DNA from 3 places in the Pseudoalteromonas sp. A757 genome. Region 2 is predicted to be linked to each of the others. Evidence: predicted binding sites of a transcription regulator. Region 2 holds the regulator's gene; each other region holds the start of a gene.

Region 1 (4,132 bases), on a different contig from region 2:
CAGTATTAGTAATCCGCTCGGTAGTTTTATGCCAGATACGAGACGTGCGCAGCTGGTGGCACTATTAGAGCAACGTGGCGTGGTGTTGATAGAAGACGATGTGTATGGCGATTTATACTTTACTGAGCAGCGTGGCATACCAGCACAAGCATTTAGTCAAAAGGGCTTAGTGATCACCTGTGCCTCATTCTCAAAAACCGCTGCACCTAGCTATCGAGTGGGCTGGATGGTTGCCAGTCAATTTAGTGCAAAAGCAAAGCGCATAAAACGTGCGTTGAGCTGCTCGTCATCTTTAATGAATCAATGGGCTCTGGCGGACTTTCTCAGCTCAGGGGGTTATGAGCGCCATTTAAAGTTGGTTCGTAAACGGTTAATTGAGAATCGAGATCGCATGATCCAAGCGGTGAATGCCGCATTTGGTAGTGAGGTAAGAGTCAGCCGCCCGCAAGGTGGTTGTGTGCTGTGGCTAGACTTAGGTAAGCATGTTGACGGAGCCTTGCTGTTCCAAAGAGCTTTGGAGTGTGGGATCAGTATTACGCCTGGTACGCTATTTAGTGCCAGCAAAAAATATCAAAATTGTATACGTATCAGTTATGGCTTGCCTTGGGGGAATTCGGTAGAGCAAGCGATTAAAACCCTGGGTGAGTTGGCCGATGCACAAAGAAAAGGGTTGGCATAACGTACCCTTAATTAAATTGTAAGTTATGCCAACGTCGGATTATTTAAATTTAAACAGTTGGTACTCTGACATGGCAGGGATAGACTTTGCGACAATGGCCTCGTTTTTCGCTATTTGTTCAAAGTCGCCACACAGTGCATCTGCTTTTTTCTCAATAGATTCTGCTTGTTGTTCGACCTTAGTTTCAATTTGCGTTGCGAAGTTTTCCATCCGTTGTTCAAAGCTGCTTATATCACCGTTTGCATCCGACATTTCGTTGCCAATTGCAACCAGTAAGCTACCTATCGATTGCATCATGGCCCCCTGTACTGCCGTTTCGATTTTTTCTTCAAACTGATTATCGAAATTTTGGCCAAACTCATCAAAAGTTTGCTTGCCCATCACGAACGCACCTTGCTGATAAAACGTATTTTGCACTTCTGTTTCGAGGTCATCGATCACTGCATGAATACTATCTAAACTGGTTAAATTAAAGGTTTGCGCTACTTCATTAAGGGCAACGCCCGCTAATTTTATGCCTTCAAAAGCAATATCAGCCACTTGTGGTAGGCGGCCTCTTAGTTCATCACCATATTGCGTGAGCATCGTTTTTTGCTGCGTATCGAGTGCAATGCGCTCGCCATTGAGTGTCAGTTCGCCAAGGTTGTTGATCTCAGCTGTTTTGTTTTTGGCTGTTGTGATCACCAAGTTATCAGGCGTGATCCTAACGTCATTCTGAAATTCTACTTCACAATTGTCACCGCTAAACGTGATGTTATTTTTTTCGTGTGCAGCGACAGTGGCTGTCATCATCGTTGCTGCTGTTAGTAGTAAAATTTTATTCATGGTCGATCCTTATTGGCTCAGTTACATGTTTTTTGTATCAAGAACAATGCCAAATATTAGTTGTATTAAGATCAATGCTTTATGTTTTTTAATTGAAAACTTATGTGCTCAAAAAGTGATGGAATTGACTAAAATATAGTTATTTTTATCAAAAAGAATTAGCAATAAAAAATTTTTATTGTAAGGATAAGAAACTCTCACTTTTCAGAATGACAATTTAGCGCTAAATAGTGATCTTGAGAGATGGCTCTCATTTTATTAATGACTATTTTATTTTGGAGTAAGTTGTGGGTAAGACATTCTCTTACGATGCGCTTGATGATGATTTTGCAGACGATGAATTTGAAAAGTTGGGTCGTAACCAACATGACAAGCAAAAGCGTAAAGTCAAAAGAAAGCTAGACGACTACTTAGAGCAAAAACGCCTACGTAGAAATCTAGGCGATGATGATTTCGACTATATTGATGATTGATCACTAGACGTCATCTACCAGTCTAGCACTGACAGTAATTCAATTTGGCTATGTGATTAAGCAGGGCTATGGGTTACTAGGTGCATTGTCTGAGTTACTGCGTTGTTGGTGTTCACTAAACAAGTGACGAAATATTCAGATAGTAAGCAGCCGCAAATATGCGGCTGTTTTGTTTTTATACGATCTGCGTTCTTAATCTTTAAATGATTTGTGGCAGTCTTTACAGCCTTTTGCCCAATCTTTAAATGCAGAAGCAATCAGTTTTTTGTCGCCAGAGTCAGCTGCAACAGCCAATGCTTGGGCATACTCGGCAAATTGTTTGGCTTTGCCATCGAACTCAGCTCTGTTTGACCAAACGGCTGGTAGAGCATCAGTATTGCCTTTGTCAGAGCCGTCAATGAATGCTTCCCAAGGCATTTGCGATAATTGCGCAGCATTGTGAGCACGTTGTTTAAATACTTCAGCATCAAATGGTACTTTGCCTTTTAGCATGTCGCCCATATTACCAATCTGGAAACGGATCAATTGAAAAGATGCTTTGCGATATTCAATCGCATCTTCAGCTGATTCAAACATGGTGTTAGCTTGCGCTGTCGCGGCAAGGCAGCTAAATAGTGTGACGGTAAGTAGTTTCTTCATAGTAAACCCCTAATATTTTTCCCTATTTTCAATGTAAATTACAAATATAATCAAATAACTGCGATTAGTGCCCTGTGACGGAGGCAGCTAGTTTTAAATAGTCAGCTCTCTATGTCTTTGAATATCATACCCCTGCGCATACTGCGGGTGGCTAAAAAGATTTCTCCAAGCAAAGAGACAAATGCGCCAATGAGCAGCACCATAGCGGCGATAAAACAAGACGATAAAGTAATGCCTAATGGCATACTGTACAAGTGTGACATGAACAGTAGCATAACCACTGCACATACAAGCAACGCACTGAGTACACTCATGCTAAATGCAACGTGAATAAAGCGAGACCGTTTTAGCAGTGCACGCATTTCTCGACTAAAGTGCATTTTTAGCTCTTCATCTTGCGTGGTATTGATCTTGCGGTCAAGTAAACGAGCTCTATCTGTGATCCGTGCTAAACGGTTTGATAGCACTCCTAAGGTCGCAGCAATACCCGTAATTAAAAATACAGGGGCAACGGCGGTTTGGATAACTTTGGCCATCGTGAGAATGCTAACGACTTCTGGATTCATATAGTTACCTCGTTAATTCCAGTTTAGTTTTGATAAAGTGTTGGGTTGCTCACCGATAAGGGTTTGCATCACTTGGTTATGCTCATCAAGCAAGATGACTCTTGGAATGCCTTTGTTGGCATACGTGTTGTAAATATCTCGATTGGGATCGGCAACAAGATGTATGGGCAATTGCATGGCTTCGTTGAATTGCTCAAGCGTAGTGTTATTTTCTTCTCGGCCGATGGCAACGATGGTTAAATCTGCTTGGATGAGTAGTTCCGATTGTTTTAGTTCGCTCAATAAACGCTGCGAATCAGAGCACCACGTCGCGAATAAAATTACGAGTTTTTTGTGTTTAGTATCGAACTGAATGGTTTGGTTTTTTATATCCGTAAATTGCAAGTGCTTGAAGATGTCACCGGTATGGATGTAGGTCTGATAGTCATCAGCTGCTTGTGGTAGCGCCTCGTTTGAGGCTTTACAGCCACTTAATCCGGAAGTGAGTACAGTACTGAGTAGTAACATTTTTATTGTTGTTTTCATGTCTATTCCTTGTTGCCGTGTCAGTGTTTTTGAAGTCTTGCACGCATTTCAGTATATTGCCCCACTTAGATGATTTCTTAAAGTCCAATTTCTTGTAGCCGTAGATATGATTTACCTTTCTTTATTTGGGCTTGCTTTTATTGCTGCAACCCTATTACCTGCGTCGTCTGAGCTAGCACTGAGTGGGCTTGTTGCGAAACAACAGGGCGAACTGGTTTGGTTATGGCTGGCCGCTACAGCGGGAAATTTACTTGGTAGCTGTATTAACTATTATCTTGGTTGGTTTATCGTTAAATGGCGGGATAGGCGCTGGTTTCCAGTTTCTCAAAAGCAGTACGATAAGGCTTGTGGGTTGTTTAATCGTTACGGTAAGTTTTCATTGCTATTTGCTTGGCTGCCCATAGTCGGTGATCCTTTAACTGTGG
Region 2 (4,132 bases):
GCAGGATTTACTTAGAGCGGGGGTACTGTAATGCAATTTGAAGATTTATATCAGGCAATTTCAACTACAGCTTGGGAAAAAGCAAAGCGAATTAAATTATTGATTTGTGATATTGATGGCGTGTTTTCAGATGGCCGTATATACCTTGGCAATAATGGCGAAGAACTGAAAGCTTTTAATACCAAAGACGGGTTTGGTATTAAGGCTTTGATTGATTGTGGAATTGAGGTTGCAGTGATCACAGGAAGACATTCACAAATTGTTCAGCAACGCATGACTAGTTTAAATGTAACTTATATTTACCAAGGTCAAGAAAACAAGGTAGTGGCATATGATGAACTGAAAGCTAAGCTTAACCTTAGCGATGATGAAATCGCGTATATTGGTGATGATGGTCCAGACCTACCCGTAATGGAACGAGTCGGTTTCGCCGTTGCCGTCAATGATGCGCATCCTCTTGTTAAGCACATCGCTCATTACACGACCTTAATGCCTGGTGGTTTTGGTGCTGTGAGAGAGCTTACTGATCTCATTATGCTTAGCCAGAAGCACTTATTAACTTCCAAAGGATCAAGTACATGACCGTATTGCGTGTCATTTTACTCATTGTTTTCGCTTCTTTAATGATATGGATGTGGTCACCCATGTTCAATCCATCAGAGGCGGATCCAACAAAGGAAGATGAACCGTTAGCTAAGCCAGATTACGTTGCAACCACGCTTCAACAAACGACCTATAGTGAAAATGGCTTATTAAACTATCAAGTAACTGCTGATAAGATGGAGTTGTATCAAGATCTTGGCTTTAGTCACTTTGAAAAACCTATTTTCACTTTGTATAACGGTGAGCAAAATTGGCAAATAAGTTCATCGGAAGCAACATTATACGAAAACAATACTTTAATCTTGGAAGGCAATGTATTGGCAAAGAATTTAACACCTAACGCCATGATCACTGATATTAATGCCGACAATGTAAGAGTTGAAATTAAGCAAAAATTGATGAAGTCGGAACACCCTGTTGTTATCACGGGTCCTAGTCTTAGGATCACGGGTAAAGGACTACATGCGGATCTGCAAAAGCAAGTGATCGAACTCATCAACCACACAAAGACAATTTATTATGACCAGTAAAATCATTAACAACCTAGTTTGCATCGGCTTGCTTGCAAGTTCTACTCTGGCTATTGCCGCACAACAAAATGAAGTCATTATTGATGCTGGCCGTCAGCAAGCTCAGCTGCAAAGTAATATCGGTATTTTTGAACAGAATGTTGTAATTATTCATGGCAACAGAAAAATAAATGCTGACCGCCTAGAGGTTCACCGCCGCGCAGAGCTTGGTACAAATAAACAGCTGCTTGTTGCAACTGGCAGCCCTGCCACTTTTAGCGAACGTCAACCTGATGGCAACTTACTAGAAGCCAAAGCAAATGAAATCCGTTACGATGTAGCTAAAGGAACCCTAGTGATTTCTGGCGATGCGGAAATCAATCAAACTGGGCAAAAAATCAATGCGCAAGTCATCACCTACGACATTGAAAAGCAATTGATCAGCGCTGAGCGCTCAGATCAAGAAGACTCCCGTGTAAGAACCATACTTGTTCCTGTAGATGATAAAAAAGACGCAAAAGATAAAAAAGCGCAGGAAGAAGGTAACAATTAATGAGCGAGCTCAAAGCAACGGGTTTAGCAAAGAGTTATAAAGGTCGTGAAGTCGTCAAGAATGTTGGCTTAAGTGTCCAAGCTGGCAGTATTGTAGGTTTGTTAGGCCCAAATGGCGCAGGTAAAACCACTACTTTTTACATGATAGTAGGATTAGTACCAAGCGATAAAGGTTTTATTCAGATTGATGGCGAAGACATCACTTTACTACCGATGCATAGCCGCGCGCGACTTGGCATTGGCTATCTTCCGCAAGAGTCTTCAATCTTTAGAAAGCTCACGGTCTATCAAAATTTAATGGCGATTTTAGAAACTCGAAAAGACTTAACTAAAGTTGAAAGAGAGGCTGAGCTAAATGAGTTATTAGATGAATTTAATATTCAACATATTCGCGATTCACAGGGTATGGCATTATCGGGAGGCGAAAGAAGACGGGTAGAAATTGCTCGCGCTTTAGCCGCTAATCCCAAGTTTATCCTGTTAGATGAACCTTTTGCTGGTGTTGATCCAATTTCGGTGTTAGATATAAAGACAATCATAGAGCACCTAAAAAACCGCGGTATCGGTGTATTAATCACCGATCACAACGTAAGAGAAACACTAGACGTATGTGAAAAGGCCTACATCGTTTCACATGGTGAGTTAATCGCTGCAGGCACGCCAGAACATGTTTTGGCAGATCAAACCGTAAGAGATGTCTACCTAGGCGAACAATTCAAGCTATAGTTAAGACGTAGTATTAATAACTGTTAAAAAGGATTGTTAGAGATACATGAGGCAATCATTACAGCTGCGCATGGGGCAGCAACTTACAATGACTCCACAACTGCAACAAGCTATTCGCTTGCTGCAGCTTAGTACATTGGATCTGCAACAGGAAATACAAGAAGCATTAGACAGCAATCCATTATTGGAAGTGGAAGAAGGTGATAATACTGACGGCGAAAATGCTGACCAACACGGCCAAGAAAAGAGCAGCACTGAAGATAATCAAAATTCAGGCGATGAAGCATCGGTTAGTGACTATGAGATAGACTCAGATACCGCCATGAGCAAAGACACGGTGAGCGATGATCTCGCCATGGATGTCACTTGGGACGAGTATATGAGCGCAGCTCCAGCCGCCAGCTCAGGTCCACTCCCTGATGACGATAATGTTTATCAAGGGGAAACCTCTGAATCTCTCCATGATTATCTCATGTGGCAACTTGAGTTGACTCCATTTAGTCCAACAGATAGAGCTATTGCGATTGCGATTATTGAAGCGGTCGACCTGTCAGGCATTTTAACACTCTCTTGCGAAGACATTTTAGAGAGCATTAATGACGAAGATAGCGAAGAGCCTATTGAGCTAGATGAAGTCGAAGCCGTACTCAAACGTATTCAGCTTTTTGACCCTGTTGGTATCGCTGCGCGTAGTTTACAAGAATGCTTATGTATTCAGCTAAACCAATTCGCCCCAGATACGCCATGGATTGCCGAAACGAAAATGATCCTGACAGAGCATATTGATTTGCTTGCCAGCCGTGACTATCGAACTTTGGCTAAGAAAACGCGCCTTAAAGAAGCCGATCTCAAAGAGGTGATGACGCTAATTCATAGTCTTAACCCAAAGCCTGCGGCAAGCATTATTCATGAAGAACCTGAGTATGTGATCCCTGATGTATCGGTGAAAAAAGTAAAAGGTCGTTGGGTCGTAGAGCTAAACCCTGATGCTATGCCTAAAATAAGAGTAAACGATCACTACGCTGCGATGTCTAGAACGGCGAAATCCAGTACGGATAGTCAGTTTATTCGCTCTCATTTACAAGAAGCAAAATGGTTTATTAAAAGCTTAGAAAGCCGAAATGATACTTTATTAAAAGTTACCAATTGCATTGTGCAACAACAACAGGCATTCTTTGAACATGGCCCCGAAGCAATGCGCCCTATGGTGCTAAATGATGTTGCTGAAATGGTTGAGATGCATGAGTCCACAATTTCCCGTGTGACAACACAAAAATATATGCATACACCTCGGGGAATATTTGAGCTGAAGTATTTCTTCTCTAGCCATGTAAGTACAGAAAATGGAGGTGAGTGCTCTTCCACAGCAATTAGGGCACTTATCAAAAAGCTGATAGCTGCAGAAAATACCGCGAAGCCATTGAGTGACAGCAAAATTGCAGATATCTTAGCTGAGCAAGGAATTAAGGTAGCGAGACGCACGATTGCAAAATATCGTGAATCCCTGGCCATTCCACCGTCAAATCAGCGTAAAAGTTTGATATAAGACGTAAAACCCAAGAAGGAAAAATGCTTATGCAACTAAATCTAACTGGTCGCCATGTAGAAATTACTGACTCATTAAGAGACTATGTCACCAACAAGTTTGCGAAGCTAGAAAGGCACTTTGATCATATCAATAACGTGCATGTGATCCTAGATGTCGAGAAGCTAGTACAAAAAGCAGAAGCAACATTACACGT
Region 3 (4,132 bases), on a different contig from region 2:
GATGCAGCGATACGCTCAGCTGGACTCAATACGTTCACGTGCGTATCGATCATCTATTCCCCATTTTAGTTAGCGCGACCATGTTAGAGAAAGGCCGTGTTATTCAGAATGAAGATGTAAAAATAGAATATCAGCCAAAACGTTTTCGCAGAGTCTCTTATATAGAAGATAAGTCGATACTAATAGGCAGTCGAAGCAAGCGAAATATTAGAGAGGGCCAAGCCTTTACTCAAGCTCACATTTGCATGGTCTGTAAAGGTGATACCGTGACGATTGTTGCTAAATCAGGCGGGCTTGTGATCAAAACTCAAGGAGAAGCACAGCAAGATGGCAACCGCGGTGAACTTATTAATGTTAAAAACTCTCGCTCTGGCAAAACCTTACGTGCTAGAGTAATAGAAGTGGAAACAGTAGAGGTGAATTTATAAAAAATTTGCTAAAGTAATACTACTGAACGCCGATAATATGGCTGAGAGTATAATTTTATTGGGTCTACAAACATGGTTAATCAAGTTAACGGTCAAAATCAGTCTACATCCGTTGCTAACAATGTTAAGCAACAGAAGGCTGAATTGCAAAGAAATGATGCCAACAACGCATCAGTTAAATCACCAGCTTCGCCTAAAGCAGCAGCGGATTCAGTTAGCCTGACCCCGCAGGCACAACAGCTGAAAACTGTCAATGAGAAAGCACAACAATCATCAGGCTTTGACGATAAGAAAGTCGAAGAGCTGAAAAAAGCGATTGCAGAAGGTAAGTATCAAGTTGACGCGGAAAAACTAGCTAAAAACATAGCGGCATTTGAGTTCGAAATATATGGATGACTTGGTTCGGCTTTGCCACCACAAACTTTCAGAACAAATCTCGACGCTAGAAGCGATGACCCAGCTTCTGGCGCGTGAGCTTGATGAGCTGGCCTCTCGGAGAGGCGACAATTTAAAAGAAATTGCTCGTGAAAAGTTAACTCTCATTTCAAAACTACAAAAGCTCGATAATGAATTATCAAAAACCGAGTCCCACGTTTTTGAGCACGATGATGTAATCCCACTCATCGCTAAAGTACGTACTCTACTTCACGAATGCCAAACTAAAAATGAAATCAATGCTAAAACGGCCCACCAAGCCAATGTAAGCACTCGTGAATTGAAAGGAATTTTAATTGGGGCGCCAACTTCGATTACCTATGGTCAAGATGGCAGCGTGAAAAGTAGCGACAGTGAATTAGTACGTAATTTAAAAGCTTAATGACTCGCTTGAGGAAGCTCTGCCTTTGGTGCTAGCGAATACCTCACGAGCGTTAAAAACAACACGATAACACTTCTCTATACTCCTTATGATAATAATCATCACAGCTGCTTTAGAATTCTAAGAAAAGCATATTCTAGATTAGCTTATTTATGGCCTGTTTATCTTTCAGGTTTGTGTTTACAGCAGCTTGATTGGTATTTATACAAGGCTGAGCCTAGCCGGCAAATCGATCGTCGCGACCAAAATCTTCTTAGAAAAACAAAAATCAAGCAGCAAAGGTCAACAGGCTCTAGACTGCTTACTTAAAACTGTAAGATATTTTTTTGATTTTCTGAGGCTTGACTTGAGTAACATACAAATCATAAACACGTTTCATATCAAGCTCTAACTCAGTCGCGTAAGTATCACCGACCGCGTAACTTTTCAGCACCTTAGCCCCACGAACAAGTCCATTTACTTGGCTCTTAAGGCCGTCGTTTTGGGCAATAGCACCCTTTACCGTGATAGTGGATGTCAAATTCTGGCCATAGAGTTGCTCAGCCAGCTCACGATAGGCTTCTAATTTTGAGACTTTAATGGCCATCAGCTGCTTCTCACCCGCAGTTTTACCCGGCTGAGCACTTAAAGGCGCATACCCCACAGCACGTAAAACAGGAAAAGTTTCCGGTTGCACCGTTTCATATTCAATGTGCTTGTCAACGAGGCTTGAACAGCTGCTGAGCCATGTCAGCGAGCAAATCATAACAATTGTATTGATAGAATTAGTGATACGCATTTCCCGCACTCCGCTACAATCTATACCAATCAAACTTAACACCTCCCCTGCATCTTAATCTCGCAGGGTTATTGCGGCTTTATTGAGTATTGGCAATAAGTAAAATTAACCTTCATAATGTATGATTATGCACGAACCTTGCCAAAATTTGGCACAGGTATTGCTGAGTTAGAGGGTAGTTTTTGATCTGGGCATTTAAACATGAAAAAGCAATTTGCGAGCAGTCTATCATTGTTGTGTATCACCTTAACTAATCCTGCTTATGCTGAATGGTTTGAAGTTACTGGCATGGCTGACGTTAAAAATGGCGATCATCAAAAAGCAAAAAGAAAGGCGGTAAACGATGCCATTACACAAGCTTTGCTGTTTTCTGGGGCTTCGGTAAGCAGTGTACAAACCGTCACCGATGGTGTGCTCACCCAAGATCAACTTAAGATCCGCTCAAATGCTGAGATTCAAAGCGCCAACGTAATTGCTGAAGCCAAAGTCGGTGACTCATGGCAAGTGACATTACATATTGATATTACCCCACAGAGTGCTCAGTGCCCGACCAGTGCATACAATAAACAGGTTGCAGTCACACAAAGCCAGTTAAAAAATAAACACCAAGCAACTTTAGGTCAAATTTTTGACATAAATAAAGTGGTCAGCGAGCGTCTATATCAGACAATGACCGAACAAAAGTTGAGCTTAGAGCCCGTTCCCTATTTTGCACAGACCATAGATGTTAGCCGCTTTTTCAGCCAGCGTTTTGATTATAATGAACAACTAATCGAAACCATTACAGCAAATACCAACAGCCAGTTTGTACTACTGAGTCAAATTACTGATATTGCTAGTGTCGATAAACTTAATAGTGACCTCGCATTTTGGCAAAGTGATAAATACTTAAGAAGCTTCAAGGTAGACTTTGCGCTGTTTGATGCGCTTTCTCATGAAAGGGTATGGCAAAAGCAATATGCGACTCAAGGCGTGTGGCCGTTTAAGAAAACCAAATTAATCGATGTGTACAGTGAGCGCTTTTGGCAGACAGATTATGCAGATGAGATCCAAACCACGCTGACACAAATCGCAACTGATTTAAACGCAGCGGTCGCCTGCTTACCAACCAATGGCAAAATCCTACATATTGATGATGAACAAGTCGTTATTAATTTGGGCCGTATGCATGGCTTAGAGAATGGCCAGATCCTTAACGTAGCGCATAGCAATCCGCTGACTAATGTCGATGGTAAAGTGTTTATGCATCAAATTAAAACCATTAATAAGTTGCAAGTGATCCAAGTGAATGCGCAAAACGCCATTGCAGTAAACATCAGCAATCGCCCACTTCATAATGTCCAAATTAATGACTTAGTTGAAATTCAAATGGAAAATGAGAATGAGTTTGAGCTGTAGCGTTAAGACTACCACTTGCAAAAGACAGGTTTTTCGATAGCTTTACACACTCTACAACATCCTTTCGCCGCCCATTTACTCTGGTAATTCCACGCAGAAGTGAATACTAATGGCGTCCCCAGTAGGAATCGAACCTACATCTAAGCCTTAGGAGGGCCTTGTTTTATCCATTAAACTATGGGGACAATCTTTAAAATATCAGGTAACAATCACCTTTTATGACCTTCACTAGCGAGGTCTGCGTTACTTAATACCAATTAAAGTCGAGATTTGTTGACTACCGGTCGTACTGCATCTCAATGACTTCGCTTTAGTATACTGATCTTAATGAACTTTTAAAGATTAATAGTCAAATTATTCGCAGGAATAAATGGAGTTAATAAGTAGGCGAATATACACAGTTACGACCTACTACCGCACTTTCCATTGCTTGCCCTACGGTTTGAATAAGAAATTGGATAGCGTTTTTTAATAAAACCTAAATTTTATTCTCGTCTAAAAAACGCTGTCTGAAATGTTATCTTGAAGCGGTTGCCTGCTCATCAAGGATAAAGTATGGAATGGTCACCATAGTGCTTGCGATAACTAAGCTGGTGTTAAACTCTAACAATCTTGCATTCACCTCCACGCCTCGTGGACGGTAAACCATAGTACCTGTAAGTAAATGACTCGGTGATTGCACATTTCTCAAGCGGCTTGCGTTACGAGAAA

The links. Region 2 encodes sigma-54, which starts transcription at its own class of promoters, with help from an activator protein. Its sites were predicted from a motif close to GTTGGCACGNNNNTNGNNT; they were not measured.
Region 1: DRB05_RS01060 (DUF2884 family protein) is a predicted target of sigma-54. The motif match lies at 1,540-1,558, and genes of this name have one in related genera.
Region 3: DRB05_RS16625 (flagellar assembly protein T N-terminal domain-containing protein) is a predicted target of sigma-54. The motif match lies at 2,171-2,189, and genes of this name have one in related genera.

Annotation. Positions count from the first base shown of each region.
Region 1 covers NZ_QNQN01000048.1:25,333-29,464, reverse strand. The annotation lists gene DRB05_RS01065 (PLP-dependent aminotransferase family protein) at 1-679, shown strand, start outside; gene DRB05_RS01060 (DUF2884 family protein) at 719-1,504, opposite strand; gene DRB05_RS01055 (hypothetical protein) at 1,792-1,977, shown strand; gene DRB05_RS01050 (cytochrome c) at 2,170-2,616, opposite strand; gene DRB05_RS01045 (DUF2721 domain-containing protein) at 2,718-3,182, opposite strand; gene DRB05_RS01040 (thioredoxin-like domain-containing protein) at 3,195-3,707, opposite strand; gene DRB05_RS01035 (YqaA family protein) at 3,814-4,132, shown strand, end outside.
Region 2 covers NZ_QNQN01000071.1:42,512-46,643, reverse strand. The annotation lists gene DRB05_RS14470 (KpsF/GutQ family sugar-phosphate isomerase) at 1-31, shown strand, start outside; gene kdsC (3-deoxy-manno-octulosonate-8-phosphatase KdsC) at 31-582, shown strand; gene lptC (LPS export ABC transporter periplasmic protein LptC) at 579-1,133, shown strand; gene lptA (lipopolysaccharide transport periplasmic protein LptA) at 1,123-1,665, shown strand; gene lptB (LPS export ABC transporter ATP-binding protein) at 1,665-2,390, shown strand; gene DRB05_RS14445 (RNA polymerase factor sigma-54) at 2,437-3,936, shown strand; gene hpf (ribosome hibernation promoting factor) at 3,966-4,132, shown strand, end outside.
Region 3 covers NZ_QNQN01000072.1:214,551-218,682, forward strand. The annotation lists gene flgA (flagellar basal body P-ring formation chaperone FlgA) at 1-428, shown strand, start outside; gene flgM (flagellar biosynthesis anti-sigma factor FlgM) at 501-824, shown strand; gene DRB05_RS16615 (flagellar protein FlgN) at 817-1,245, shown strand; gene DRB05_RS16620 (LPP20 family lipoprotein) at 1,547-2,023, opposite strand; gene DRB05_RS16625 (flagellar assembly protein T N-terminal domain-containing protein) at 2,225-3,421, shown strand; tRNA gene DRB05_RS16630 (tRNA-Arg) at 3,532-3,606, opposite strand; gene DRB05_RS16635 (FlgO family outer membrane protein) at 3,939-4,132, opposite strand, start outside.